3 regions of the Streptomyces sp. MAI_2237 genome follow, and region 3 is predicted to be linked to each of the others. Evidence: riboswitches for the same ligand, from Rfam matches in the RefSeq annotation. Region 3 holds a riboswitch; each other region holds the start of a gene.

Region 1 (9,832 bases), 200 kb from region 3:
TGGTCACGGCGGCCGGGGTGGAGACGAACCGGTATGCGATCGATGTGACGGACTGAAAGCAATGAGGCGAGCGACACCGAAGTGACCGCTTCGGCCGACTCGTCGGGGCCTGGACGGAAAACTCCTCGAACAGTTTGAGCGGCCTCGGTCCTGCGTACGTATCGTCTGTCAAGGGGTCCCGGCCCGACGGGCGAGAGGCGACAGCGATGACTCACGGCATGCGCACGGACACGTACACCCCCCACCTCGACGACGAACGCGGCGTGCGGGACAACCTCGCCCGCTACGCACTCCTCCCTCTGCGCGTCTTCCTCGGCGTCACCTTCATCTACGCCGGGCTCGACAAGCTCACGAACAGCGCCTTCATGAAGTCCTCCGGTGCCGGTTCCATCGGCGAGACGATGCGTTCAGTCCGCGACTCCTCTGCCATCCCGGCCATGGTGGACCTGGCCCTGAAGAACCCCGTCGGCTTCGGCTACGCCATCGCCCTCGGTGAGCTGGCCGTCGGCATCGGCACCCTGATCGGCCTGCTGGCCCGCCTAGCGGCGCTCGGCGGCGCGCTGATCTCCTTCAGCCTGTGGATGACCGTGAGCTGGGCCAACGACCCGTACTACTACGGCAACGACCTCGCCTACCTGATGGCCTGGCTCCCGCTCGTCCTCGCGGGCGCCCCCATGTTCTCCCTGGACGCAGCCCTCCGCACCCGGCGACGGAGGCGGACCGCGGGCTACTAGGGCGCGGCGGCGCGATCCGCGCTACTGCGGCGGCTCCGCCCCCGGGCCCACCGGCGCCCTCTCCCCGCCGGCCGGGACCGCCCGCCGCCGGCGTACGCCCCGACCGATCAGCCCCACCACGCCGGCGAGGAACAGCCCGCCCACGACGAGCGGGATCACCGCGAACCACGGCGTCTCCCACGCCCCGCCCGCGTCCCCGGCGTAGACGACGCCCGCGAGGGCGAGGAAGCAGCCGGCGACCAGCCTGCCGGGCTGGAACTCATGACGCAGCACGGCTCACCTCCGCCTGCCCGAGGCCGACCTGGAGGTCGAGGTCGAGGGTGCCGGCGTTCCCGCCGCCCTCGGCCGGTGTCAGGGTCACGTCCTTGTGCTTGCCCGGCTGCACGTCCACGTCCTGCTTTCTGTCTCCCGGCAACTGGATGTCGCCCACGCCCACGTCGATCGTCAGCCTCACGGTGACGTCCTCCGGCACGATCACCCGCAGCCGGCCCGCCCCGACCTCGGCCCGCGTGGTCACCGTCTGCCCCTTCGCCGGCCGCAGCCGGCTCAGGTCCAGAGTGCCGACACCGCTGCCGAGCTCGTAACCCTCGCGCACGTCCGCCACGGCGGCCGGCTGCCAGGTGGTGCGCGTCCAGTGCGTGCCGATGTCCTTGGGCAGGGCGGCCGACGAGGCGAGCAGCGCCGCCGTGACGACGGCCAGGAAGACCGATCCCGCTCCCGTGCGCCCCAGGAAGGCGCTGACCGCTATGCCGAGGCCGAAGACGACGAGCGCCCAGGCGAGTCCGGTCTGCAGGCTGGTGCCGAGCGCGTGGTCGTGCCAGGTGGCGGCGGTGCCAAGGCCGCCCGCGAGGAGAGCGAGCAGGAAGATCCAGCCGCCGATCCAGCGGGGGCCGCGCGGCCTCGGCGTGGGGACGCGCTGCGTGCGGAGGTCCCCGCGGTCGGTCCAGGAGGGGCCGAGGCCGATGTCGGCGATGTCCCGGTCGCGTGAATCCGTCGGACCCCACAGGTAGCCGGTGCCGCCGACATGGGTGCCGTCCTTGACGATGGGGTCGCGCCACCAGGAGGGGTAGGAGGCGGGGACGGGCGGCGCCTGGGCCTCCGGCGGGGCGTCGGCGACGGCCTGCGCGGCCAGCGGGTCCGGGTCGGGGGCGCCGCGCCCGCGCGACCAGTAGCCGGCACCCGCCAGCAACAGGGAGAGGACGACGGCGAAGGCCAGCACCCCGCCGTTCCTCAGCATCGTCAGGAACACCCCGCAGCCGACCAGCGCGAACAGCACCGCGGTCAGCGCCTGCCCGTCGACGCGGCCGGTGAGCAGCTTGCGGACCTCGTTCTCCTCGTCGTCCTCGAACGGGACGAGGAGCCAGACGAAGCCGTAGAAGATCAGGCCGATGCCGCCGGTCGCGGAGAGCACGACGAGGGTGATCCGGAAGATCACCGGGTCCATGTCGCACTGCCGCCCGAGCCCGGAGCACACTCCGGCGAGCATCTTGTACCGCCGGTCGCGCCGGAACGGGGCCCCCGCGTCCGCCACGGCGCCGGGGTCCGCGCCGGGTTCCGGGCCGGTGGCGGTCGGGGCGTGCGCGGCGGGCGCGGCATCCTGCGGCCCGGCGCCCGGGGAGGGGCGCGGGCCGGAGCCGGGTCCCGGACCCGTCGCGGCGCGCTCGTGATCTGTCATGGCTCCATGGTGACGGGCGGGCCGCCCCGGCGGGAGTCGGGACGACCCTGGACCGACCCTGATATCGCCCCTGAGCCGGCTGCGGAAAGCGCTCGAAGGGCCGCGCCGCCGAAGATCAGGGGAGTCTCGGGGGCCGACCCTGATGTCCCCGTCGCGCCGTCGTGTGAGGATCGGTGGCATGCCGGAAGCCGCTGCAGCGCCCCTCGTCGAACCGCGGCCGCCGCGCAAGCTCTACCGCAGCAGCGACGGACGCTGGCTGGGTGGTGTGGCGCGGGGGCTCGCCGGGCATCTCGGACTGCCCGTCATCTGGGTCCGGCTGGTCTTCGTGGGCCTGTTCATGGCGGACGGCCTCGGCGCGCTGCTGTACGCCGCGTTCTGGTTCTTCGTACCGCTCGGCGTCGGCGGAGTCGGCGGGCAGAAGCCCCCGGCGCTCGTCAGCACCGAGACCTCGCCCGACGGCCGCCGGCGGCTCGTGGCCCGCAAACCGGACCGGGGCCAGATCGTCGCGCTGCTCCTCATGGTCGTGCTGGCCCTGGTCTTCGTGGGCAACGTCAAGCTGAGCGGGGGCGTCAAGGCGTATCTGTGGCCCGCCGTCCTCGTCGGCGCGGGCGTCGCCCTGGTGTGGCGCCAGGCGGACAACGCCCGGCGGGCCCGCTGGGTCGAGGTCGGCCGCCGCCGCCGCACGCTCACCCTGCTGCGCGCCGCGGGCGGCGTCCTTCTCGTCACCGCCGGTGTCTCCGGCATCTTCGTCCTCCAGGGCTCCGCCGCCCACCTCGGCTCCGTCCTGCAGGCCGCCCTGGCGGTGCTGGTCGGGATCACGCTCCTGGCCGGGCCCTACCTCGTGCGCATGACGCAGGACCTGTCCGAGGAACGCCTGATGCGCATCCGCGCCCAGGAGCGCGCCGAGGTCGCCGCCCATGTCCACGACTCCGTGCTGCACACCCTGACCCTGATCCAGCGCAACGCGGAGAACGCCGGCGAAGTGCGCCGTCTGGCCCGCGCCCAGGAACGCGACCTGCGCACCTGGCTGTACAAACCGGAGGGCACCGGCAAGGACGAGGCCGACGAGCCCGCCGATCTCGCCGACGCGGTCCGGCGCAACGCCGCCGAGGTCGAGGACAAGCACGGCGTGCCCATCGAGGTCGTCGTCGTCGGCGACTGCCCGCTCGACGAGAGGATCGCGGCGCAGATGCAGGCCGCGCGCGAGGCGATGGTCAACGCCGCCAAGTACGGTGGCGAGGGAGGCGCGGTGCAGGTCTACGCCGAAGTGGAGGGCAAGACGGTGTTCGTGTCGGTGCGGGACCGCGGTCCCGGCTTCGACCTCGACTCGATACCCGCCGACCGCATGGGCGTCAGAGAATCGATCATCGGCCGCATGGAGCGCAACGGCGGCACGGCGCGGCTGCGCGCGGTGCCCGACGGCGGCACGGAGGTCGAGCTGGAGATGGAGAGGGCGGAGAAGACGTCATGAGCGATCCGACCGAGGCGAACGAGCCCGTGGAACCGACCGGCGGGAGCGCCGGCGAGCGGCACGTGCGCGTGGTCCTCGTCGACGACCACCGCATGTTCCGTACCGGCGTCCAGGCCGAGATCGGCCGGACCGACGAGACCGGCGTGGAGGTCGTCGGCGAGGCCGCGGACGTCGACCAGGCGGTCACGGTCATCACCGCGACCCGCCCCGAGGTCGTCCTCCTCGACGTCCACCTCCCGGGCGGCGGCGGCGTCGAAGTGCTGCGCCGCTGCGCCCCGTTGATGGCCGACGCCGAGCGGCCGGTGCGCTTCCTCGCGCTGTCCGTGTCGGACGCGGCGGAGGACGTGATCGGCGTGATCCGCGGCGGCGCCCGCGGCTACGTCACCAAGACGATCACCGGCACCGACCTCGTCAACTCCGTCTTCCGGGTCCAGGAGGGGGACGCCGTGTTCTCCCCGCGGCTGGCCGGCTTCGTCCTGGACGCCTTCGCCTCCACCGACGCCCCGCCGGTCGACGAGGACCTGGACCGTCTCACCCAGCGCGAGCGCGAGGTGCTGCGGCTGATCGCCCGCGGGTACGCCTACAAGGAGATCGCCAAGCAGCTGTTCATCTCGGTGAAGACGGTCGAGTCCCATGTCTCGGCGGTGCTCAGGAAGTTGCAGCTGTCGAACCGGCACGAGCTGACCCGGTGGGCGACGGCCCGGCGGCTGGTCTGAGGCTCACACCACCCGTGTCGCGCCCGCGAAAGGCATCTCGTCGATCGGCGCGATCCGCACCGGAGCCGAGGGGTTCGGGGCGTGGATCATCTGCCCGTTGCCGATGTAGATGCCGACGTGGCTGATGCCCGAGTAGAAGAACACCAGGTCGCCCGGGAGCAGTTCGGAACGCGAGACGCGCCGGCCGGCGTCGATCTGCGCGTACGTCGTGCGGGGCAGCGAGACGCCCGCGGAGCGGTACGCGGACTGGATGAGGCCCGAGCAGTCGAAGGCGTCGGGGCCGGTGGCCCCCCACACGTACGGGCTGCCGAGCTTGGAGTAGGCGTACTGGACGGCCGCCGCGGCACGGGAGTCGGGTGCCTGGGCCGTGGCCGAGCCGGGCGCCTGGAGGCCGACGCGTCCGTCCGTTCCCGACCGGGAGGCGCGGCTCGTACCGCCGCCGTCCAGGCCGAGCCGGGCGCGCTCCTCGGAGGACAGGCCGGACAGCAGCCGACGTGCCGCGTCGAGCTTCCCGGTGATCGTCTTCTTCTGCCGCGCCAGTTCGGCCTGCCGTGCCTTCAGCGAGGTCAGTTCGACGCGGGCGGTCCCGCGCAACTGCTCGATGTCCCGCAGCTGTTGGCGTACGCCCGCGACGGCCGCCGCCTGCCGGGTGCCGACCCGGTCGACGAACTCGGCGTCGTCCAGGTACCGGTTCGGATCGCTGGAGAGGACGAGCTGCAGCGCCGGGTCAAGGCCGCCGCCCCGGTACTGCGCCGCGGCGATCGAACCCAGCGCGTCCCGCGCCGAGTTGAGCTTTTCCGTCTTGCGCGCCGCCTCGTCCCGCAGGGTCGACAGACGGTGTTCGGCGGCCCGCGCCTTCTCCTTGGCGCCGTCGTACTTCTGGGTGGCGGTCTCCGCCTCCAGGTAGAGCCGGTCCACCTTCGCCTTGACCTGCGCCGGAGTCAGCTGGGGTGCGGCCTGTCCGGTCCCCTCGAAGGCCGTCGCGGTCGCGGCGCCCGCCAGGGCGATGGTGAAGGCCGTACGGGCGGTGCTGCCGCCCAGTGCTGATCTCCGACCGGGCTTGCGATGCGCTGCCACCTGGACTGCACGTCCTTTCGTACGACCACCCCCTGCGGGGCGGCTTACGCGTCCGGCGGCGGGCCGCACAGGGGAAGCGGGCCGCCGCCGGACCTTCTCGGCGGTGGTGGCCGACTGCCGCCCCTGGCCCGGGCGGCGGTGGGGAGCCGGTCACCTGGGGAAGGACGCTAAACCCGGCTGTGTCGGTCCGGTAACGCATTGTGCGGAAGTGCCGTGAGTGAGGCGACGGGTGACCGCATCCGACCGCGATCCTGGCCCTGCGCCGTCGGGTTCACACGGTGCGCTGACCGATGTGACGGTTTTCGGGTGGCTCCGGCCGCCGCGGTGCTATGGCGCATATATGCGAGATCGACCGGCGGGGGAGGGCCGGTGTCGAAGGCCCCGGACACCGCTGTCTAAGCTCCGGCCTCATGGACGTACTCATCCATCTCTTCGTCGGCCTGCACATCGTCGGCATCGCCGCACTCCTCGGCGGCTTCCTCACCCAGATGAAGGCGATGGGGCAGGGCACGGCCCGCTTCGTCCCCGGCATGCTGCACGGGGCGCTGACCATGCTGGTCACCGGCGCGATCCTGGTCGGCCTCAACCAGGCCGACGACCATCACGTCAACAACATCAAGATCGGCATCAAGCTGGCCCTGCTGATCGTGATCCTCGGCCTGGTCTATGTGAAGCGGGACGAGGAGACGGTCGACAAGAGCATGTTCGGCCTGGTGGGCGCGCTCACCACGACGAACATCTTCATCGCGGTCCTGTGGACCTGACGCGGGCGCACGGCGGCTGCCGTGCGCCCGCGCCCAGGCCCCGCGTCGGAGCGGCCCGGCTCAGGCCGGCCGCACCACGCTGTGGATGATGGACTCGCCGCCGTAGTAGATCGACTCCTCGCGGACGTACGCGCCCGGCTTCGGGGCGTGGATCATCATGCCGTTGCCGATGTAGATGCCGACGTGGCTGATGTCGTCGTAGAAGAAGATCAGGTCGCCGGGCTGGGCGTCGGTGAGGGAGACGGTGGTGCCGGTGTTCACCTGGTCGTAGGTGGTGCGCGGGAGCGTGACGCCGGCGGCCTTCCAGGCGGCCTGGGTGAGGCCGGAGCAGTCGTAGGAGCCGGGGCCGGTGGCGCCCCAGACGTACGGCTTGCCGATCTGCGCGCGGGCGAAGGCGATCGCCTTCGCCGCCTTGGTGGCGTACGTGGAGTCCGAGGTGCTGGTGCCGGTACCCGTGCCGGTGCCGGAGGTGGACGTGGAGCCGCTGTCCTGGGTGGCGGCCGCCGCCTCGGCCTGCGCGGCCGCCTGCTGCTTGGCCAGCTCGGCGGCCTTGCGGGCGGCCTCCTCCTGCTTCTGCTTCTCGATCTCGGCGAGCCGTGCCTTCTCCTCGGCCGTCAGCTTCGACAGCAGCTCGCGCGCGGAGCTGAGCTTGCGCTGCACCGTGGACTTGGCGGTCTGCAGGTCGCTCTGCGTCCGGGTGAGCGACTCCAGGCTCCGCGAGGCCTCCTCGCGCTTCTTCATCGTCGCCGACTGCTCGGCGAAGTAGTCGTCGACCGCGCTCTTCTGACGTGAGGTCAGCCGGCCCATCAGCTGCGCCTGGTCGAAGTAGTCCTGCGGGGAGTCGGCGAGCAGGAAGGTCGCCGTGTCGGGTGCGGCGGCACCGGTGCGGTACTGGGCGGCGGCGAAGGAACCGAGCTGTTCGCGCTCCTGGTTGAGCTTCTGGGCGCGCTGGGCGACGTCGTCGAGGAGGGTGTCGACCTGCTTGCGCTGCTTGGTCGTCTTCTCCTTGGCCGCGTTGTACTTCTCGGTGGCCGACTCGGCCTGGCGGTAGAGGTCGTCGACCTTCTTCTCGACCTCCTCGAGGCTGGGCTTGCCGTCGGCGGAGGGTGCTGCGGTGGCCGTCTGGGACAGCAGTGCCACGGAGGTGAGGGCGGCCGTGGCGAGAGCGGGGGTGCGTATGCCTGCTACGCGCGTTCCCGCGGGGCGCGACTTGCGGTGCGACGCCAAGGGAGGCGACTCCTTCCATATTCCGCCTACCGAGTTAGCTGTCGGGTTCGGGCGGGTGGTTCGGAAGGGTTGCCCTACGGTCCGCTCCCCGCAGGGGGGTCGGGCCGATTCACCCCAAGGTCGGTTGGGTCCCCGGCTCCGGACGGCGCGGCGGCGCCCCGGACTCGGCGGAGGCCACGCGGCCCGGCGACGTTCGCCGGTGGGGGTCGTATGGCCTGCGCGGAACGGTAGCCAACTCGTGTGGCCCCTGTGAAGGACGATGTTCGATATGCCCGATACATTTTCGTGACCTTCGGTCAACCTTCCGCCGCTGCTCACGGACGGTGACAAAAGTGTGCGCAGGGTGCGCGGCGCGATCGGATCCGGCGATGTTCTCAGGGCGGCGGCGGGCTGTCAGTGGGGCCCCCTAGACTCGGAGAGCGATGAGCAGCCTCTTTGACGACAGCTTCCTGGCGGACCTCCAGGCCCCCCGCGGCCACGAGGAGCCCCCGCCGCCGCCCGAGGACGATCACACGCCGGAGCCGGTTCCGGACGATCTGTTCGGCGGGAACTTCGACGCGCCGCCGGACCGGGACTCCCACTACCGCGACGGCGCCCCGCGCCCGGCGATCGACCCGGCCGCGCTCCTCGACGGGCTGAACGAGAACCAGCGTGCGGCCGTCGTGCACGCCGGCACGCCCCTGCTCATCGTGGCCGGCGCCGGCTCCGGCAAGACCCGTGTGCTCACCCACCGCATCGCCCACCTCCTCGGCTCGCGGAACGTGCACCCCGGCCAGATCCTCGCGATCACCTTCACCAACAAGGCCGCCGGCGAGATGAAGGAGCGCGTCGAGCAGCTCGTCGGGCCGCGCGCGAACGCGATGTGGGTGATGACCTTCCACAGCGCGTGTGTGCGCATCCTGCGCCGCGAGAGCAAGAAGCTCGGCTTCACGTCCTCGTTCTCGATCTACGACGCCGCCGACTCCAAGCGCCTGATGGCCCTGGTCTGCCGGGACCTGGAGCTCGACCCCAAGCGCTATCCGCCCAAGTCCTTCAGCGCCAAGATCAGCAACCTGAAGAACGAGCTGATCGACGAGGAGGACTTCGCCGCCCAGGCCACCGACGGCTTCGAGAAGACCCTCGCCCAGGCCTACGCCATGTACCAGTCGCGGCTGCGCGAGGCCAACGCCCTCGACTTCGACGACCTGATCATGACGACGGTCAACCTGCTGCGCGCCTTCCCGGACGTCGCCGAGCACTACCGCCGCCGCTTCCGGCACGTCCTGGTCGATGAGTACCAGGACACCAACCACGCCCAGTACGCGCTGGTGCGCGAGCTCGTGGGCACCGGCGCGCACGACGAGGACGTCCCGCCGAACGAACACGACCTCCCGCCCGCCGAACTGTGCGTCGTCGGTGACGCCGACCAGTCGATCTACGCCTTCCGCGGCGCGACGATCCGCAACATCCTCCAGTTCGAGGAGGACTACCCGGACGCGACGACGATCCTGCTGGAGCAGAACTACCGCTCCACCCAGACGATCCTGTCCGCAGCCAACGCGGTCATCGAGCGCAACGAGTCCCGCCGCCCGAAGAACCTGTGGACCAACGCCGGCGCGGGCGCGCGCATCACCGGCTACGTCGCCGACACCGAGCACGACGAGGCGCAGTTCGTCGCCGACGAGATAGACCGCCTCACCGACGCGGGCGACGCGAAGGCCGGCGACGTCGCCGTCTTCTACCGCACCAACGCCCAGTCCCGTGTCTTCGAAGAGGTCTTCATCCGCGTCGGCCTGCCCTACAAGGTCGTCGGCGGCGTCCGCTTCTACGAGCGCAAGGAGGTCCGGGACGTCCTGGCCTACCTCCGGGTCCTCGCCAACCCCGAGGACTCGGTGCCGCTGCGCCGCATCCTCAACGTCCCCAAGCGGGGCATCGGCGAGCGCGCCGAGGCGATGATCGACGCCCTCTCCCAGCGCGAGAAGATCAGCTTCCCGCAGGCCCTGCGCCGCGTCGACGAGGCGTACGGCATGGCCGCCCGGTCCACCAACGCCGTGAAGAAGTTCAACACGCTGATGGAGGACCTCCGTACGATCGTCGACTCCGGCGCGGGCCCCGCGACCGTCCTGGAGGCGGTGCTCGAACGGACCGGCTATCTCGCCGAGTTGCAGGCCTCGACCGATCCGCAGGAC
Region 2 (9,832 bases), 770 kb from region 3:
CCGGGAGCTGCTCCGGGGTGCGGGCCGAGGCGATGGGGGCTGCCACCGTCGGCTGGGCCGCGAGCCAGGCCAGGGCGACCGTGGCGACCGGTGCGCCGTGGGCCTCGGCGACCTCGTCCAGGGCAGCCAGCACCTTCCGGCCGCGCTCGGTCTGCAGGTGCTTGCCCGCGCCCGCGGCCCGCGCGCCGTCGACCGTGGCGCCGGGCCGGTACTTGCCGGTGAGAAAGCCGGAGGCGAGCGCGTAGTACGGCACCGTGGCGAGGCCCTGGCGGGAGGCGAGGTCCTGCAGGGGGCCCTCGTAGGTGTCGCGGGAGACCAGGTTGTAGTGCGGCTGGAGGGCGACGTACTTGGCCAGGCCCTCGCGGTCGGAGAACTCCAGGGACTCGGCGAGGCGCTCGGCGGAGATGTTGGACGCGGCGATCGCCCGCACCTTGCCCTCCCGCACCAGCTCGTCCAGCGCGCCGACGATCTCCTCGACGGGCGTCTCGGGCTTGTCGAAGTGGGTGTAGTACAGGTCGATGCGGTCGGTGCCGAGGCGGCGCAGCGAGGCCTCCGCGGCGGCCTTGATGTTGACGGCCGACAGGCCGGGGAACTCCGGGTGCTGGCTGACCTTCGTGGCGATCACGACGTCGTCGCGGTTGCCTCGTGCCGCCAGCCACCGGCCGATGATCGTCTCGGACTCGCCTCCGCTGTTGCCCTCGACCCAGGCGGAGTAGGAGTCGGCGGTGTCCACGAAGTTGCCGCCCGCCGCCGTGTAGGCGTCCAGGACGGCGAAGGAGGTGGCCTCGTCGGCCGTCCAGCCGAAGACGTTGCCGCCCAGGGAGAGCGGGAAGACCTCGAGGTCGGAGTTGCCGAGCTTGCGAAGAGAAGTCATGTCCTACGACAACAAGCACTCCGCAGAGCGGTCTTCCGGAACGGCCGCAAACTTCCCGTAAACAATCGGAGGCGGCCGTTCCAGGGACGTACGGACCGTCAGGGGTTCAGGCCCTTGCCGCGCAGCCACGTCATCGGGTCGATGCCGGTGGCCTGGCCGTCCGGGTGGACCTCGAGGTGCAGGTGCGGGCCGGTGACGTTGCCGGTGGCGCCGACGCGGCCGATGACATCGCCCGTGGCGACCTTCTGGCCGACCGAGACGCTGATCGACGACTGGTGGCAGAACCACAGCTCGGTGCCGTCGTCGAGGGTGAGGATCGTGCGGTAGCCGTACGAGCCCGCCCAGCCGGCCTCCGTGATGGTGCCGCTGTGGATGGCCTTGATGAGCGTGCCCGTGGGGGCGGCGAAGTCCAGACCCGTGTGGTAGCCGGAGGACCACATGGAACCGGCCTGACCGAAGGTGCCGGTGATCGTGTACGACACGACCGGCAGCTTGAACTGCTTGGCCAGCTCGGCCAGCCGCGCCTGCTCTTCCTTCTTCTTGGCCTCGGCCTCCGCCTTCTGCTTGGCGTCGGCGGCCTTGGCGGCGGCCTCCTGCTCGGCCTTGGCGGCAGCGGCGTCGACCTGCTGGGAGAAGGTCGCCTCGGTGACCGCCTGGGCCTTGCTGTCGACCTGGACCTGCTGCGCCTCGGCCTGCGCCATGATCCGGTCGCGCAGCGCCTCGCCCGCGTCCTTGGCGCCCTGCGCGGTGTCCTCGGTGGTGACGCCGACGCTGCTGAGGGCCGTGGCGGAACCCTGGGGGGCCTCGTCGTCGCCGAAGACGTGGCTCACGGAGGCCAGGTCGGGCATGGAGATGGAGACCGGGGGCTTGCCGGTGTTGGCGCTGGCCATGCCGCCCGCGCCGACGGCGGCGATGACGCCGACGCCGAGGACCGTGGAGCTGCGGGCCAGCCCGCCGCCGCGCTGCTTGGAGACGCGGTGCTTGCCCCGAACCGGGCGTACGGACTCCGCGGTGGGATTCCACTCCTCCCACTGGCCCTCATCGGTGCGGGGGGCGAAGCCGAAGGGCTCGGTGCTCGGCACGAAGGGTGCTGCCGGGGCAGGCGGGTTGGACGCCACGTGGGCGTGCTCCTTTCCTTCCTTCTCGCCTACCGGGTTAGCTGACGGGTTCGGAGCAGGAAGGTCTCCTACGCGCGTATACCGGCCGTGGGTCCACGGTGGCATCCGCGCGATTCACCCCAGGGTGGTGGTTCCCCGGTTCCCTTGCGGGATTCGGCGCGTGCGCACGGAGCCGTCTCTTGTGACGGCTGGGACGACCGCGCTGCGTTATCGAACGTTAATAGACCCGGGGTGTGGATTCCAAGCAGTTCGGCTTGATCATTAACGATTCCGGGGTGGACGTACAGGCCATGACCGGCTGAAAACGGGCGAGTTGACCTCTTCCCAGGATCTTCACGCTGCCTGACGGTCTGTCAGTTGTTATGCGGAGGGCGGCTGTCCGATCACCGGGCGTGACGTCGTACGGCGAGCATCGCCATGTCGTCCGTCGTGCCGTCCCCGGTGTGCCGGTGCACCTCCTGGGCGAGGACGGCGATCAGCCCGGCGGGGTCGGGGAAGGCCCGGCCCGCCAGGCTCGCCGCGGGATCGTAGAACTCCCCGCGCCGGTCCCGTGCCTCGCACAGCCCGTCGGTGTGGAGCACCAGGGTGGCCCCGCCCGGGAAGCGGGTCTCCTCCGCCCGTCCGGCCAGGCCCCCGACTCCCCCATGCCGAGCGGCAGGGCGGGCTCACGGGCGGGCAGCGGACGTACCGTGCCGTCGGGGCACAGCAGCAGCGGAGGCGGATGGCCCCGGTCGACGATCCTGACCACGCCATCACCGTGCGGGAGTTCGGCCAGTACGGCGGTGGTGAAGCCCTCGAAGGGGTCGAGGCCCTCGCGCCGGCTCCCCTCGCGGGCCGGCGCCGGGTCCAGCCGCCCGGCGACCGCCTCCAGCGTCGCCTCCTGCTCGGCGGCCTCCCGGAACGCCCCGATCACGACGGCGACGGCCACCACCGCGCCCATCCCCTTCCCGCGCACGTCGCCCACCACCAGCCGCACGCCGTACGGGCTGTCCTGCACGGCATACAGGTCGCCGCCGATGGCCGCGTCCCGCTGCGCCGCCTCGTAGCGCGCCGCGATGGCGAAGGTGCCGATCCGATCGGCCGGGTCGGGCAGGACGGCGCGCTGGGCGGTCTCGGCGATCGCGCGCTGCGAGGCGAGCTGTTCGTCGCCGCGGCGCACGAGGGCGTCGAGGAGCACGGGGGAGGAAAAACCGAGGGCCGGAACCCGTTTCCGGATTCCGGCCCTCGGCCTTCAGTAGCGGGGACAGGATTTGAACCTGCGACCTCTGGGTTATGAGCCCAGCGAGCTACCGAGCTGCTCCACCCCGCGTCGTTGTGACTCCAGTGTACGCCATCCGCGGGACGCCCAGCACCAGGGTTTCGCTCCGGCCCCCTCGACCTGCGGTTTCAGCCGCCCAGCAGGTGGCCGTTCGGCGCCTTGGCCGCTGCCTCGTGCTCCTCCAGCAGGACCACGTCCACCCCGGCCGCCGCCAGCAGTCCGCTGCCGTCGGCCTCCTCGACGAAGGTGTCCGGCTCCCGCCAGGCCGTGACCACCCGCCGCACCCCGGCCTCCAGGATCAGCCGGGCACACGGCTTCGGGCGGGACGCGCGCCGGGCGCAGGGCTCCAGGCTGCTGTAGACGGTCGCGCCCGCGAGCCGCGGATCGGCCGGATCGATCTTCGCGAGCGCCGCCTCCTCGGCGTGCACGGTGGGATCGCCGGCCTCCCGCGAGTGGCCGCGGCCGAGTTCCGTGCCGTCGGCGGCGACGACGACCGCGCCGACGCTGAAGGCCGTCCGCGAGGGCGGGCACTGGGCCGCCAGGGCGCAGGCGAGCCGCAGCCAGTGGTGGTCGGCGGCGGCGGGGACCGGTCCCGTGCCGGGTGCGGTGGGCTCGTAGCGCATCAGCACCACGTCCTCGATGCGCCGGCTGTCCACCAGCCTGAGCCGGCCGCCCTGGTAGCCGCCGGGCCCGAACAGCCGGGGCGCCTTCGTATCGCCGACGAACACCGGGGCGAGCACCAGCTGCAGCTCGTCCGCCAGTCCCTGGAGCAGCAGCTGCGTGTGGACCGTGCCGCCGCCCTCGACCATCAGGCGCTCGACGCCGCGTACGTCGTGCAGGTGCTCCAGGAGGCGGCGCCAGTCGAGGCCGGGGCCCAGGGGGACGACGTCGGCGGCGAGACCGGCGGCGCCGGCCCGCCGGGCGCCCTCGTCCGTCGTGTAGAGCACCTTCTCGCCGCCGGTGTGCCAGAACTGCGCCGTCGGGTCGAGGTCGCCGCTTCCGCTGACGGTGACCTTGAGGGGGTACTCGGGCTTCCCCGCGGCCGTGCGGGCGGCGCGCCGCTCGGGCGAGTTGACCAGCAGGCGCGGGTTGTCGGCGCGGATCGTGCCGGCGCCGACAAGGATCGCGTCCACGGACGCCCGTACCTCGTCCACACGGTCGAAGTCGGCCGGGGACGAGAGCAGCAGCCGCTCGGGGCCGGTGTCGTCGAGGTAGCCGTCGAGGGAGACGGCGGCGGACAGCAGGACGTGAGGGTACGGCATCGGGCGCGCTCGCTCTCGGAGGCCGGGGACGCTTGGTTAAAGTTTGAAACAAACCTACACTGGCCGTATGACGACTCGCTGGCTCACCGGCAAGGAGCAGCGCGCCTGGCGCGCGTACATCGCGGCGACGCACCTCCTGGAGGACGCGATCGACCGCCAGCTCCAGCAGGACGCCGGCATGCCCCATCTCTACTACTCCATCCTGGCCAACCTCTCCGAGGCGCCCGAGCGCAGGCTCCGGATGACCGACCTCGCGGAGAAGTCGAAGATCACGCGCAGCAGGCTGACCTATGCCGTGACCCGGCTGGAGAAGGACGGGCTGATCCGGCGCGAGGACTGCCAGTGGGACAAGCGGAGCAGCTTCGCGGCCCTCACCGACGAGGGGATGGCGGTGCTGGAGCGCACGGCGCCCGGGCATGTGGAGACCGTGCGGGCGGCCGTCTTCGACCACCTCTCCGAGGAGCAGGTGGAGCGGCTGGAGGAGATCAGCTCCGCGATCGTACGGGCGCTGGAGGGCGAGGAGACGCCGCGGCCGACCTCCGACGAGGTGCCGTGGCGGCGGCGTTCGTCGCCGTGCTCGGGCTCGTCGTGACGACACGCTCATGAGCTTCCCCGCGTGAGCCGGGCCGTAAATCTGTTGCTTCAAATTTAAAGCACGGGTAGGGTTCCAGCCGTGGATCTGCTTCAAATCTGAAGCAGCAATCCACACGGTCCTGCACCCGGACACAGGAGAACCCCCATGCCCGACTTCCCCGCCGCCACGCCGCGCTCCCGCGTCCGGGTACCGCTGCGCTTCGACGACGGCTACAGCGTCGACGCCGAGCTCGTCACCTTCCACGGTCTGACCGACGGCCGGGAACACCTCGCCGTCGTCCTCGGCGACCCGGCCCCCGGCACCGTCCCGCTGGTCCGTCTGCACTCCGAGTGCCTGACGGGCGACGTCTTCGGTTCCGCCCGCTGCGACTGCGGCCCGCAGTTGCGGGAGGCGGTCGAGCGCATCGCGGCCCGCGGCGGCGTGCTGCTCTACCTCCGTCAGGAGGGCCGCGGCATCGGCCTCTACAACAAGCTCGACGCGTACGCCCTGCAGGACCAGGGCCTCGACACCTACGAGGCGAACGCCGCCCTGGGCCTGCCCGAAGACGCCCGCGACTACACGGCCGCCGCCCAGATGCTGCGCTCGCTCGGCATCACGGAGCTGGATCTGCTGTCCAACAACCCCGACAAGGCGGGCCAGTTGCGCGACCTCGGCATCACGGTCCACGACCGGGTCCCGACCGGCGTCTTCACCACCGCCCACAACGTCCGCTACCTGCGCGCCAAGGTCCTCCAGACCCAGCACACCCTCCCGCTGGCCGAACTGACGGAACTCAGCGCGGGCTGAGGGGCCGGCGGGCCGGGGCGGAGAGATGGGCAGCGGGCGCCGCTGACGCAGGGGCGAGGCGCCCACCGACAGGGACCGCGAAGGACCAGCCCCCCACGCACCACCGACCCCGGCGAAAGCCGGCTCGTCGCCGACCGCTTGGCGGGCCGGAGATGTCCACGCTTCCGTCGGGCACGGCGACCGGGCGCCGCATGGTGGCAGGCCCGAGTTCGCCGGTCTCGTCGGCGCCGCCGCGTCTCTGGTCGACCCCCCTCATCCGCAGCCCGCGCTTCAGCCGGAGGAGCCGGACCGGGGTCCGGGGCGGGCCGCGGCGCTTCGCGGACGGCCCGTACGGACGCGCTCGCGCAGTGTCCCGGTGAACGGCCGGCAGGCAGGCCCTCCGAATCCTCCGCCCGGTCCAGCGGGCCGGGCGAGCGTGCCGAGTGCGTCACCGCGCGGGCCGCCTGCCGCACCGCTTCCGGTCATCTCCCCGAAGGCGCCGTTCATCGATCTTCCGCGCCCAAATCTCCTTGCCCGTAACTGAGTTGACATACTCTCCTCCGGAGAAGGGCCGTCCGCCGCCGGCCCGTGGGCTCACCGGCCGGTCCGGCCGGCGTATGACGCCCCGTCACGCGCGCGTTCTCCGCAGCCAACCGACTCGACTCAGGTCCGGGATCCCTTGATGACCACACACAGTGACAGACGCGGGCACGCGTCTCCCCTCCGCCGTACGGCCCTCCTGGCCGCGGTCGCCGCACTGGCCGCCGCGGGCGCGACGACCGTCCCGGTGACGGCCGCGGCCGCCGACGCCTCCGGTCGCCCGGCCTCCTCGCTGGAGCGGGCCTTCACCGCAGCCGCCGACGCGTACCACGTGCCGCGCCAGGTGCTGCTGGCCGTGTCGTACCAGGAGTCCGCCTGGGACACCCACCCCGGGCAGCACAGCACCGACGGCGGCTACGGCCCGATGCACCTGACGGACGTGACGCCCGCCATGCTCGCCGCGGGCCCCGCGGGAGCCGCCGGGCGCGGCGATCTGGCCCTGCTGGCCGCCGACCCCGCCCTGCACACCCTGCAGGCCGCCGCGAAGCTGACCGGCCTGTCCGCCGGGAAGCTGCGCACCGACCCGGCCGCCAACATCCGCGGCGGCGCGGCGCTGCTCGCCTCGTACCAGAAGAAGGTGACCGGCGGCACGTCCGCGGACCCCGGCAACTGGTACGGCGCGGTGGCCCGTTACAGCCAGTCCACCCAGCGCCAGGGCGCCGCGGCCTTCGCCGACCGCGTCTTCGCCTCCCTGCGCAAGGGCGCCGCCCGCACCACCTCCGACGGCCGGCGCATGAGCCTGGCGGGCGACAGCGGCATCCGCCCCGCCACCGGCCAGCTGGCCGACCTGCACCTGAAGTCCGCGGCGGCCACGGCCGTCGAGTGCCCGCCCACCCTGGACTGCACCTTCGTCCCGGCAGCGGCGTCCAACGGCCAGGTCTCGAACCGCCCCGCGAACGGCATCAAGATCGACACCATCGTCATCCACGACACCGAGAGCTCCTACGACGCCGCCATCAAGACCGCCCAGGCGGCAGGCGGCGCCGCCGCGCACTACGTGATGCGCTCCGCCGACGGCGCGGTGACGCAGATGGTGCCCACGAAGGACCTCGCCTTCCACGCGGGCAACTACACCACCAACATGCACTCCATCGGCATCGAGCACGAGGGCTACGCCGCGCACGGCGCGACCTGGTACACCGAGGCCCAGTACGAGGCCACGGCCGAACTGGTCGCCTACCTCGCGGCCCGGTACGACATCCCGCTGGACCGCGAGCACATCATCGGCCACGACAACGTCGCCGGGCCGAAGTCGTCCCTCGTCTCCAGCATGCACTGGGACCCGGGCCCGTCCTGGGACTGGAACCACTTCATGCACCTGCTCGGCGTCCGCACCGGCCCGCACGGCGTCGGCCCGGTCGGCTCGGTGGTCACCATCGCGCCCCGGTTCGAGGACAACCTGCAGACCGTCCAGATCTGCCCCGCCGACGACCCGACCGGCGCCACCACCGCCTGCACCGAGACGCAGCAGCCGTCGAACTTCGTCTACCTGCGCACCGAGCCGAACGACACCGCCCCGCTCTTCGGCGACCAGGCCGTCCACCCGGGCGCGGCCGGCACCGACCGGATCAACGACTGGGGCGGCACGGCGGTGGCCGGCCAGCAGTTCGTGGTCGCCGACCGCGACGGCGACTGGACCGCGATCTGGTACAGCGGCGCCAAGGTGTGGTTCTACAACCCGCACGGCTGCAACACCGCGCCGGCGTACGGCGTTCAGGTGATCAGCGCGGCCGGCACGTCCCCGGTGGCGGTGTACGGCTCCGCCTACCCGGACGCCGCCGAGTACCCCTCGGGCCTGTCCCCCTCGACCCAGGCCCCGCTGAGCATGTACTCCGTCCCGGCCGGCCAGGCCTACGTGGCGACCGAGCCGCCGGCCCCCACCCAGGACTTCTTCCCGTCCGGCGGCACGGTCGTCACCGGCGCCAAGTCGATGTACACCATCCAGTACAACCACCGGGTCGCCCTGGTCTACGCCGGCGACGTCACGGCCGCCGCGGAGTGACCCCCGCCTGACCCGCCGAACACACGAAAGCCCCAGGTCGCGAACTTCCCGACCTGGGGCTTCTGTGTAGGCCCTGTGGGACTCGAACCCACAACCAATGGATTAAAAGTCCACTGCTCTGCCAATTGAGCTAAGGGCCCCTGGCGATGTTGCCTCCCCGAGCATAGCCGGACACGGCCGTGTCTCCGATCGGGTATCGGGGACACGGCCGTGCCGTGCCGCGCGGGGACGCCGGGAGTGTTACGGATCGACCTTTTGCGCACCGCTCGCACCGCCCGCGCTGCCCGCGCGCGCCGCCTCGCGGGCCCGGGTGCGGGTGTGGGACGGGTTGAGGAACCAGTGTCGGGCCGACGCGCCCCACCACGCGGCGGCGAAGCCGAGGACGACGAGGACGGCGACGGGGGCGTAGTTGAAGGTCTCCGAGGTGACCGGGGAGACCTGGGGCAGCATGAACAGGACCGTGATGACGCCGACCCACACCACCGACACCCAGCCGATCAGCGTCGACCAGCGGCCCAGGTGCCACGGCCCGCGCTCGAAGGCGTCGCCCTTGCGCACCCGCAGCAGCGTGGGGATGACGTAGGCGATGTAGAGGCCGATGACCGCGATCGACGTCACCGCCGCGTACGCCGTCACATTGATCAGGTACGGCAGGCCCAGCACCAGCGCCCCGGCTGCCGCCAGCCACACGGCCGCGACGGGCGTCCGGGTGCGCGGGCTGACAGTGTGCCAGACGCGGGAGAAGGGCAGCGCGCCGTCGCGGGAAAAGGCGTAGATCATGCGGCTGTTGGCGGTCACGGACGCCATCCCGCAGAACAGCTGCGCGCCGATCACGACCAGGAGCAGCAGCTTCCCGGCCGTCGCCCCCAGCGCGTCCAGCAGGATCTGGGCCGGCGGCGCGCCCGTGGCGGACCCGAGTTCCTTGTCGTAGGACTGGATGGCGAAGGTGAAGCCGAGGAGGAGGACGAAGCCCGCGATCCACGACGTCCAGATCGACCGCACGATGCCCTTCGGGCCCGCGGTCGACGCGTCGTGCGTCTCCTCCGTCATGTGGGCGGAGGCGTCGTAGCCGGTGAAGGTGTACTGCGCCATCAGCAGGCCCAGCAGGACGACGTACACCCCGCTGCCCCAGCCCGTGTTGTTCACGAACTTCCCGAACACGAAGGACGCCGACTGGTGGTGGTCGGGTACGAAGGCCAGCGCGCCGACGATCACCCCGACGCCCAGCACGTGCCACCAGACGCTGATGTCGTTCAGCAGGGCGACGATCTTCACGCCGAAGGTGTTCAGCAGGCCGTGCAGCAGCAGGATCGCGGCGAACAGCAGGACCGTCCGCCCCTTGGTCACCTCGAAGCCGA
Region 3 (9,832 bases):
GTTTTCCGTGGTCTCCAGTTGACCAAATCGGCCGGGAGGAAGCGTCAGACCGCGGAGGCAACTGTGTGTACTCCTGGGGTATGACACGAGCGGGCGGCGCCTCCCCCGACCCGTAGGGGTCGTGGCGCGGGAGGCACCGCCCGGACACGGCCGAGATCGGCCCGCGGGTCAGCTCTGCGAAGACGCGCGCGCCAGCCCTGCGGAGCCCTCGTGTCAGCCCTGCAGGAAGACGTAGTCCGCCCGGTACGGCACGCCCACGACGCTGCCCGGCTCACAGGCACCGGACGGGGCGACTCCGCCGACGGTGTTGAGCCGCAGGATCTCCGTGGTGCCGGCGAGCAGGCCGTGGTGCCGGCCGGACGAGGTGGCCTTCAGGTCCAGTTCGGGGATGTTGCCGTCCCCGTTCGGGGTCCTGGACAGCACGGCCCCGGTGACCGCGCTGCCGTCCGGCGCGACCCACTGCGGCGTTCCGGAGCCGGGCGCCACGAAGGTGTGGTGGATGCCGCCTTCGAGCAGGGCGTCGACGTCGCGTTGGGCGTAGGCGTAGCCGCCGGCGTCGGTGGCCTTGCACTCGTAGATCTGCCGGCCCCTGACCACCGAGGCACGGAAGTTGTCGAGGGCGTCCCGGAAGTCGAAGGCGGCGACGGTGACTTTGTGGAGGCTGCCGCGGACGGCTCCCCCGGGGAACGCGGCGGTGTGCAGGTTGGCGTAGAACGAACCGGGGTCGTTCCGCAGCGCGTCGAGCAGCGCCGGGTCCTCGACCTCGACCGTGCCGGTGACGCTGTGCCGCCTGCTGTTCTTCAGCAGCCCGCTGAAGTCGATCCGCACGTCGCCGTTGGTGCCCTTGGCGCCCTGGTGGAGGTGGAGCTTGGTCGGCCTGCCGGTGCCGCGCCAGGTGACGGCGACGGACACCCGGTCGCCGTCGATCTTGATGAACTCGAGGGCGGCGCCGTCCTTGTCGCCCGCCGCCGGGCCGCCCGGCACGGGCACCTCGTTGGCGCCGCGCAGACTGGTGGCGAGGAGGGTCACCCCCGCACCGGCGCCGTCGTCGCCTCCGGCGGCGGAGGCGGGAGTCGCCGCGGCGGCGACGCCGCCGAGGGCGGCCACCGTGACAGCGGTCGCGATCAGGCTCTTGCAGCGCTTCGATAACGTCGCGTGAACGCCCATGATTCCGTTTTCTCCCCGCAGACCGGCCGGCACCGCCTGCGCCGGCCTTCTGCGTATGCGTACGGCGGGACCGGAGACAGGGCTCAGCCCACCCATGTGACGTACGTCACACCGCACGATCCTGCCGACGGGGCCACCCGAGGCAGGAGGGTGAAATCAGGTCGCTCAGGGGCGAATCAGCCCGCCCGGTGAACGACGGCGTCGCACATCTCCATGAGCGCCACCTTGGCGTCGCACTCCTTCAGCGGAGCCAGCGCCGCCCGGGCGTCCTGCGCGTACCGCACGGTGTCCCGGCGCGCCTGCTCCAGCGCGGGGTGCGCCCGCAGTCCGGCCAGCGCCTCCGCGTGCCGCGCGTCGTCGCTCAGGTCGGAGTCCAGCAGCTCGCACAGCGCGACGTCCTCGGCCAGCCCGAGCCGCTGCGCCCGCTCCCGCAGCCGCAGCACGGGCAGCGTCGGGATGCCCTCCCGCAGGTCCGTGCCCGGGGTCTTGCCCGACTCGTGCGAGTCGGAGGCGATGTCCAGGACGTCGTCGGCGAGCTGGAAGGCGACGCCCAGCCGCTCTCCGTACTGGGTCAGCACGTCCACGACCGTCTCGTCGGCGCCCGACATCATCGCGCCGAACCGGCAGGAAACGGCCACCAGCGACCCCGTCTTGCCGCTGAGCACGTCCAGGTAGTGCTCGACCGGGTCCCGGCCGTCCTGCGGCCCCGCCGTCTCCAGGATCTGCCCGGTGACCAGCCGCTCGAACGCCTCGGCCTGCACCCGCACGGCCTCCGGGCCGAGGTCGGCCAGGATGTGGGAGGCACGCGCGAACAGGAAATCGCCGGTCAGGACCGCCACCGAGTTGCCCCAGCGGGTGTTCGCGCTGTCGACCCCGCGGCGCACCGCGGCCTCGTCCATGACGTCGTCGTGGTACAGCGTCGCGAGGTGGGTCAGCTCCACCACCACGGCCGACGGCACCACACCGGGCGCGTACGGGTCGCCGAACTGGGCGGCGAGCATCACCAGCAGGGGGCGGAAGCGCTTTCCACCGGCGCGCACCAGGTGCTGGGCGGCCTCCGTGATGAAGGGGACCTCACTCTTGGTGGCTTCGAGCAGGCCCTCCTCGACGGCCACCAATCCGGCCTGGACATCGGCTTCCAGAGCCTGGTCCCGCACGCTCAGCCCGAACGGCCCGACGACGGTCACGAGGGGTCTCCTGTCTGCTGGTGTCTACTGGCTGGTTACGCGGTTTGTCGATAGGTCGCTGCCCTCACTCAAGTCAGCGTATCCGGTCGCCTTTCGATCACCCATGCCGCCCGCCCGTCCAGGAGGGGCGGTATGGGATCACGCCCGTTATGTTTGTGATCACCTGATAACAGCGTGTATTTAACGACTCGCTCCGACCACCGGACTCCTCCGTCCGCCGCGCCCCGTCACCCGGTCCGTCCCGCCGACGGGAAGCCGCGTCGCGCACCCCGCACAGGAGTCGGCTTCCCGCCCGGAAGCGGCCCACCCCTGCGGGCCGCCACATCGCCCCCGCGCGCGTGCGCACCCCGCCGGGCGAGGCGGCCCGTACCCGCGCCCCCCCCGGAGCGCGCCCGACCATCCCCCTCGCGCCCTCACGCCCTCGCGCGCGACTGCCGCGCCCGTGCGCGCTCCGGGCCACCGCACCGAAGAGTCCCTTTCCTCCTCCAATGAGACGGTCTGCGTCGGCGGGCGACTGGGCGCGCTCACATCGCACTTGAGGGAAGCGGACCTCACGAGCAGTCGGTTGACTATGAGTTGGGCCCATTGCCCGATTTGGCGCGCTTGTGGACGCCCGTGACTTGGCTCACGCGAGACCAAGATCTACATTCCGGGCGATTCCGGCCGATCCGCCTTCCTCGAAGCGCCAGTTGAGGCTTGGCGACCGCAAAGGATCAAGCACCCCAAACGCCCCACACCGAGGTCAAGCGGTCCGAGGTGTGACTCCGCCACTTGTTCCGGACATGTGCTCTCGCATACGTTCCCGCCTTGCCGGGCGGACGCCTAATCCTGCCGCCGCCCGTTCTCCACCCATCGACCAACTCACACGCACGGCAGGAGCGGGGGAACCAGGTAAGCCGCCGGAGGGGCGTCCCACGACGCCCCGGACCGGCTCGGGGTGAAGTCGTGTCGCCGTACGGCGGCACGGCCGGGCAGCTCCCGCCCGAACCCGACAGCTCACCTCGCAGGCGACGGAGAGGAAAACCGCCATGCCCGCAACCGCTCGCCACCGCCAGACCAAGCGCTCCCGCCTCGTCCGCAAGCTCGCCGTCGTCGGCACCGGCGCCGCCGTGCTCGCCCTCCCGGTCATCGGCGCGACCAGCGCCTCCGCGGCGACCGACAGCGTCGTCACCGCGTCCTCGCTCGGCTACAGCAACAACCTCGACGGCTGGATCCGGGCGTCCCTGCAGGTCATGGCCCAGCACGGCATCCCCGGCACGTACGACGGCATCTACCGCAACGTCATGCGCGAGTCCTCGGGCAACCCCTACGCCATCAACAACTGGGACTCCAACGCCCTGGCCGGCACCCCCTCCAAGGGCCTGCTGCAGGTGATCGACCCGACGTTCGCCGCCTACCACGTCGCGGGCACGGCGTACGACCCCTACGACCCGGTCGCCAACATCACCGCCGCCTGCAACTACGCCTACCAGCGCTACGGTTCCATCGACAACGTCAACGGCGCCTACTAGGCCGGCAGGTCACAGACCTCCGCGAACATCCGATCGAGGACGACGGCGACGCCGTCGTCCTCGTTCGACAGGGTGACCTCGTCGGCCACCGCCTTGAGTTCGGGGTGGGCGTTGGCCATGGCGATGCCCCGGGCGGCCCAGTCGAACATCGGGATGTCGTTGGGCATGTCGCCGAAGGCGAGGGTCTGGGCCGGTCCCAGGCCGAGGTGTTCGGCGGCCAGCGCGAGACCCGTCGCCTTGGTGATGCCGCATGGCTGGAGTTCGACGGTCCCGGGTCCCGACATGGTGACGGTGGCCAGGGAACCGACCACCGAACGCGCCGTCGCCGCCAACTCGTCGTCGGACAGGTAGGGATGGCGCAGCAGCACCTTGCTGATCGGCTCGCACCACAGGTCGTCGCGCCGCCCGACGCGTACGGCGGGCAGGGTCGGGTGCGGCATCAGGTACCCGGGCTCGATGAGCGTGAGCCCGTCGACGCCGTCCTGGTCGACGGCCGCGTACACCTGCCCCACCTCGGCCTCGATCTTGCCGAGGGCCGTCTCGGCCAGCTCCCGGTCCAGCCTGACGGACCACAGCAGACGGTCCGCGCCGGCGTCGTACACCTGCGCGCCCTGCCCGCACACCGCGAGCCCCGTGCTGCCCAGGTCGTCCAGGAGGGGCCGCACTCTGGGGGCCGGGCGGCCGGTCACCACGAGGTGCCGGGCGCCGGACTCCGCCACGCGCGCGAGGGCGGCGAGGGACCGGTCGGACAACGTGTCGTCGCCTCGCAGGAGGGTGCCGTCCAGGTCGGTGGCGATGAGTGCATATGCGGTGGGTGCGGCCATGATCAGAGAATACGGACAGGACGCACCGCCGACTCATCGCGAACCGGACGACCACCCCGTTCGCCGGCGTCACTCGGTCAACTCGCGCACCGGTCCCGGCCCTTGATCACGAGCCGAGGCCGTGGGCGCAGGGGCCCGGCGCCCGCCGGGCCCCTGCGGCCGTGTCCGTCAGGGTCTCAACCGTGGGCCGCCGCGAGGTGCCTGGCGAGCCTCGGCGAGGCGAAGTCCGTGCCGCACACGAACCGCATCACCGGCCCGTACGAGGCCGCCGCCGGCAGACCGGTGAAGTACAGGCCCGGCACCGAGGAGACGTATCCGGCACCCAGCCGGGGCGCGCCGCGGCTGACGGCGAGCCGGGTGCGCAGCTCGTGGCCGAGGAAGTCCATCGCCGCGATGTCCACCCGGTAGCCGGTCGCCGCGATGACGTGGTCGGCGGCCAGCTGGTCCGTCCGGCCGTCGAGGGTGCGGACCGTCAGCGCCGGGCTGCCGCCGTCGGCCTCCGTGCGCACGATCCGCTCGACCTCGCTGACCTGCACCTTGCCCTCGAAGCGTTCGCGCAGCCACCAGGCGCCGAGCGGGCCGAGGACGCGGCGGACCAGGTAGTGGCGGGTCTGGGCCGGCAGATGACGGAAGGGCTGCGCGTAGTAGCTGAACGCCCACAGGGACCAGGCCCGGCCGAAGGGCGACTCGGGGCGCAGCCTGGGCTGCTTCCAGGGCGGCGCGCCGAAGTCGACCTTGCCGCGCCCGCGGGAGACCACCCGTACCCGCGCGCCCGCCTCGGCCGCGAGCACCGCCGTCTCCAGCGCGGACTGGCCGGCGCCGACCACGATCAGGTCCTTGCCGGAGTAGCGCGTGAGGTCGTGGTGCTGGGAGCTGTGGGAGACCGGGCCGGTGGGGGCGGGGCCGTCCGCGGCGGCCACGGCGAGTTCCGCGGGCAGGTGGGAGAGGCCGGACAGGCCGGTCGCCACGACGACAGCGCGGGCGGTGAACAACTCGCCCGAGTCCAGCTTGAGTTCGAAGCCACCCACGTCGCGCCGGTCGACCGAGACCACCCGCACCCGCTCCAGGTCGGGCACCAGCTTCTGCTGGAACCACTCGCCGTAGGCGATGAAGGTCTCCACGGGGATGATGTCCTCGTCGGTCACCAGCCGCCGGATGCCGGCGGCGTCGCAGTAGTCGGCCAGGGTGTGGCCCCGCTGCGGGGCGTGGAGGCTGGAGGCGGCCGGCGTCGACTTCAGGAGCATTCCGGCGGGCATGTGGTCGCGCCAGCTGACCATGGGCTCGCCGAACACGCGTACCGGGATGCCCCGGGCGCGCAGATGGGCGGCGGTCGACAGGCCGAAGGGCCCGGCGCCGATGACTGCAACCGGTTGAGTCACGAAGTCCCTCCCCAGGACGTTCACTTGCGTCACTTCGTGTCCGGTTCGGACAGCCGGCGTCGCTGGCTAGCTGTTCGAACGGGCGGTGCCGCCGCGGCGGTTGGTCCGCCACAGCTGATACAGGTGCTTCGCGCCCGGCCGCACGAAGCGCGCGAGCATCGTGAGGAACGGCAGCGGGTCGTCACCCGCGAGCCAGGCCAGCTCCGTCCCGCTCGCCCGTGCCGGTGCGTGCGGCGTCGTATAGCCGCTGCGGCGGTAGGCGAGCAGGGCGGGCAGGTCGATGTTCTCCACGATGTACCGGTGGCCGGCCCGCTGTTCCCCTTCCGGAACGGGGCGCTCGGTCAGATCGAGGTGCATGGCGCGTACGACGTCCACGGCCGACTCGTTCTCGAACAGCCGGAACTGGGCGCCTATGCGGGGGTTGAAGTCGAGGAGCTTGTACTGTCCGTCGCGCCGGTCGAAGCGCAGGTCGAGGTCGATGATGCCGCTGAAGCCGATCTGCTTGATGAAGCGTGCGGCGATGTCGGCGAGTTCGGGGTTGTCGACGACGTACGCGTTCGCCGTCATGCCCGCGTGCGGCGGCCAGGAGCGGACCTTCACGCCCGTGAACAGGGCGAGCGGTGTGGAGTTGCGGTCGAAGTAGGCGTGCACGATCCAGTCCTCGGCGTCCTCCCTGGGCAGGTACTCCTGAAGGATCACGCCGGGGCGCTCGCCCCAGTCGCGGGCCAGCCGCAGCAGCCCCTCGCGGGTGGCGATCCGCGTCGTGCCGTTGACCGCCGGCCGGGTGCGCCTGAGAAACGCCTCGCGGTTCTTGGCCACCACCGGGAAGCGGGCCTTCTCGGCGAAGGCGACGATGTCGTCGTAGGACTGCGGGAACGCGGCCGCCGGGCTCGCGATGCCGTGCTCCACGCACAGTTCGTGCAGGCCCTGTTTGCTGGCGAGCCGGCGCGGCAGGGCCGGGTCCACGCGCGGGAAGAGGAAGCGGCCCGCGAGCATGTCCTGGTGTTCCGCGATCAGGACGGCGGCCTCCTCGTCGGTGGGGACGAGGACGGCGGGGCGGCCGATGCGGCGCCCGATCCGCAGCAGGCCCTCGACCAGGTGGCCGGGGTCCTCCGTGCCGGTGGTCGGCCAGACGAAGCACTTCTTCAGATAGCGGGACGAGGCCGCGGGGGTGTAGGGGTCCTCGGTGATCGCGTACATGGGCACACCGAGGCGTCCCAGGCTGCGGATCGCGCCCACGCCACCGTGGTGCAGCGGGTAGTCGCCGAACTTGACGATCAGGGCCGGCACGGCACGGTCGGCCTCGAAAGGCACACTGCTCGTGCTCCTGGCCACGGGTCCCCCCACGTGTCCCCCCTACGGACCGGACCCACCCCGTCCGTGTCCCCCAAAGGACGCTAAGCCGGAATTGGGGCCTCCGACAAGGCCAATTCGGACATTGCAAACTCTTTAGACACTGTCAGGGCAGGCGACTCGGCCGTAACGTGTGGCGGGGCCGCACGCCGGTGTGCGGTTCTTGGCTCGTGACACAGGTGAGAGTGAGGCAGCACCCCATGCCCCCCTTCGACGTCCCCGAGGGCGACCCCTTCGGCCCGCACAACCTGCCCTACGGCGTCTTTTCCCTCGGGGCCGCCGGCGAGCGGACCGTCGGCGTCCGGCTCGGCGACCACGTCCTGGACGCGGGCGCCGCGGCCCGGGCGCTCGGCTCGCCGTACGCGCCCCTGCTCGCGCAACCGACCCTGAACGCGCTCCTGTCCGCCGGTCGCACCACCTGGTCGGACGTACGCCGTGCGCTGACGGCGTGGGTGACGGTGCACCGGGAGACGATCGCCGAGCACTTCCACCCGCTGTCGCAGGTGACGCTCCACCTGCCGTTCGAGGTCGCCGACTACGTCGACTTCTACTCCTCCGAGCACCACGCGCGGAACGTCGGCCAGATCTTCCGCCCGGACGCGGCGGACTCCCTGACACCGAACTGGAAGCACCTGCCGATCGGCTACCACGGACGGTCGGGGACCGTGGTCGTCTCGGGCACCGATGTCGTACGGCCCAACGGCCAGCGGAAGGCTCCGGGGGACGCGGAGCCGGTCTTCGGGCCGTCGGTGCGCCTCGACATCGAGGCGGAGGTGGGTTTCGTGGTGGGCGTGCCCTCCGCCATGGGAACGTCCGTGGGACTGGCGGAGTTCCCCGAGCACGTCTTCGGACTGTGCCTGCTCAACGACTGGTCGGCGCGGGACATCCAGGCCTGGGAGTACGTCCCCCTCGGACCGTTCCTCGGCAAGTCGTTCGCCACCTCGGTGTCGGCGTGGATCACCCCCCTGGACGCCCTCGACCACGCGCGCGTGGCACCGCCGGAGCGCACTCACACCTTGCTTCCGTACCTCGACGACACCGCCTCCTCCGGCGCGGCGGTGGAGCCGGGCGGGTACGACCTGCGGATCTCGGTCGCCGTCAACGGTCACGTCGTCTCCGAGCCGCCCTTCTCCACCATGTACTGGACGGCCGCCCAGCAGCTCGCCCAGATGACGGTCAACGGCGCCTCGCTGCGCACCGGCGACCTGTACGGCTCGGGCACGGTGAGCGGTCCGGAGCCAGGGCAGCGCGGCTCCCTGCTGGAGCTGACCTGGAACGGGCGGGACCCGCTGGAACTTCCGGAGGGCAAGCGGACGTTCCTGGAGGACGGGGACGTGGTGACCCTGTCGGCGTGGGCGCCTGGCCCGGGCGGGGTCCGGGTGGGCCTCGGCGAGGTCACGGGGCGGATCGTCGCGGGGTGAGCGGAAGTTGGGGCCGGGAGCCGGCCGGCGGTCCCGTGCCGGGTGACCGGGGACTCACGTGACGTAGTGGGTCTTCCGCGTCTCCTGACGGGCGCCCCCTTCGCCGTCATACTGGCGGCGGACGACTCGTGCGCGGGGCCCGCCGGAACGGCGGGCCCCGCGCCGGCCGCCCCGCCCTCGCCCCTTTCCTCCCGACCAGGAACCGGAGCCCGCGGCATGACCTACTGCCTGCTCCTGCTGACCGTCGTCGCCCTGACGGCCGCCGTGCCGGTGCCGCGCGCCCTGGTACGGGCGGCCTGGCCCGAGCGGGAGCCCGTCGTCGCCCTGTGGGTGTGGCAGTGCCTGGTCGCCACGGTCCTGCTGTGCTGCCTGACGGCGCTGACGCTGGGCGCGGCCGCCGTGTTCGGCACGGTGCGCGCCCAGCTGTTCGCGCCCGCGCCGCCGGCGGTGACCGCGGCGTACGACCTGTCCGCCGCGCCCGTCTGGGCCTCCGCCCTCACCCTGCTGCTGGCCTGCGGGGCCGCCTGGAGCACCGCGATGCTCACCCGCGAGGTCGTCGAGGCGCGGCGGCGGCGCGGGGTGACCCGGGCGCACTTGCGCGAGCGGGCGCCGGAGCTGCCCGCCGGTCTCGAGGCGGTGGCGCGCGGTCCGCTGCTGGTGCTGGAGGACGAGTATCCGGACGCCTGGTGGATGCCGGGCCACCCGGCGCAGCTGGTCGTCACGACGGGCGCCCTGCACCGGCTCACCGACCACCAGCTGGACGCCGTGCTGACACACGAGCAGGACCACGCGCGGGCCCACCACGACTGGCTGCTGCATCTGTCGACGGCCCTGGCCACGGGTTTTCCCCGGGTGCCGCTGTTCGCCCACTTCTGCGACCAGACGCACCGGCTGGTCGAGCTGGCCGCCGACGACACTGCGTCCCGGCGGTGCGGGCACCTGACGACCGCGCTGGCGCTGATCGAGCTGAACCAGCACCGGGGCGTGCTG

The links. Region 3 has a riboswitch for cyclic di-AMP ahead of LN251_RS16815 (transglycosylase SLT domain-containing protein). Riboswitches for the same ligand answer to the same signal wherever they lie in the genome.
Region 1: it holds a riboswitch for cyclic di-AMP, as region 3 does, so the genes downstream of both, LN251_RS17815 (NlpC/P60 family protein) here and LN251_RS16815 (transglycosylase SLT domain-containing protein) in region 3, are expected to answer to the same signal.
Region 2: it holds a riboswitch for cyclic di-AMP, as region 3 does, so the genes downstream of both, LN251_RS13080 (M23 family metallopeptidase) here and LN251_RS16815 (transglycosylase SLT domain-containing protein) in region 3, are expected to answer to the same signal.

Annotation. Positions count from the first base shown of each region.
Region 1 is NZ_JAJPGQ010000003.1:1,593,633-1,603,464, forward strand. Features, by position in the region: gene LN251_RS17775 (hypothetical protein) at 1-56, shown strand, start outside; gene LN251_RS17780 (DoxX family protein) at 207-734, shown strand; gene LN251_RS17785 (hypothetical protein) at 756-1,007, opposite strand; gene LN251_RS17790 (PspC domain-containing protein) at 994-2,409, opposite strand; gene LN251_RS17795 (ATP-binding protein) at 2,588-3,880, shown strand; gene LN251_RS17800 (LuxR C-terminal-related transcriptional regulator) at 3,877-4,596, shown strand; gene LN251_RS17805 (NlpC/P60 family protein) at 4,600-5,673, opposite strand; gene LN251_RS17810 (hypothetical protein) at 6,084-6,437, shown strand; gene LN251_RS17815 (NlpC/P60 family protein) at 6,498-7,664, opposite strand; cyclic di-AMP (ydaO/yuaA leader) riboswitch at 7,673-7,844, opposite strand; gene pcrA (DNA helicase PcrA) at 8,087-9,832, shown strand, end outside.
Region 2 is NZ_JAJPGQ010000003.1:623,425-633,256, forward strand. Features, by position in the region: gene LN251_RS13075 (aldo/keto reductase) at 1-874, opposite strand, end outside; gene LN251_RS13080 (M23 family metallopeptidase) at 973-1,992, opposite strand; cyclic di-AMP (ydaO/yuaA leader) riboswitch at 2,005-2,161, opposite strand; partial or broken gene LN251_RS13085 (PP2C family protein-serine/threonine phosphatase) at 2,376-3,169, opposite strand; tRNA gene LN251_RS13090 (tRNA-Met) at 3,228-3,301, opposite strand; gene LN251_RS13095 (dihydrofolate reductase family protein) at 3,379-4,512, opposite strand; gene LN251_RS13100 (MarR family winged helix-turn-helix transcriptional regulator) at 4,580-5,104, shown strand; gene LN251_RS13105 (GTP cyclohydrolase II) at 5,252-5,893, shown strand; gene LN251_RS13110 (N-acetylmuramoyl-L-alanine amidase) at 6,555-8,474, shown strand; tRNA gene LN251_RS13115 (tRNA-Lys) at 8,542-8,614, opposite strand; gene LN251_RS13120 (amino acid permease) at 8,715-9,832, opposite strand, start outside.
Region 3 is NZ_JAJPGQ010000003.1:1,392,179-1,402,010, reverse strand. Features, by position in the region: gene LN251_RS16825 (CHRD domain-containing protein) at 214-1,167, opposite strand; gene LN251_RS16820 (polyprenyl synthetase family protein) at 1,344-2,354, opposite strand; cyclic di-AMP (ydaO/yuaA leader) riboswitch at 3,199-3,377, shown strand; gene LN251_RS16815 (transglycosylase SLT domain-containing protein) at 3,383-3,865, shown strand; gene LN251_RS16810 (HAD family hydrolase) at 3,862-4,689, opposite strand; gene LN251_RS16805 (FAD-dependent oxidoreductase) at 4,866-6,068, opposite strand; gene LN251_RS16800 (carboxylate--amine ligase) at 6,135-7,382, opposite strand; gene fahA (fumarylacetoacetase) at 7,622-8,842, shown strand; gene LN251_RS16790 (M56 family metallopeptidase) at 9,059-9,832, shown strand, end outside.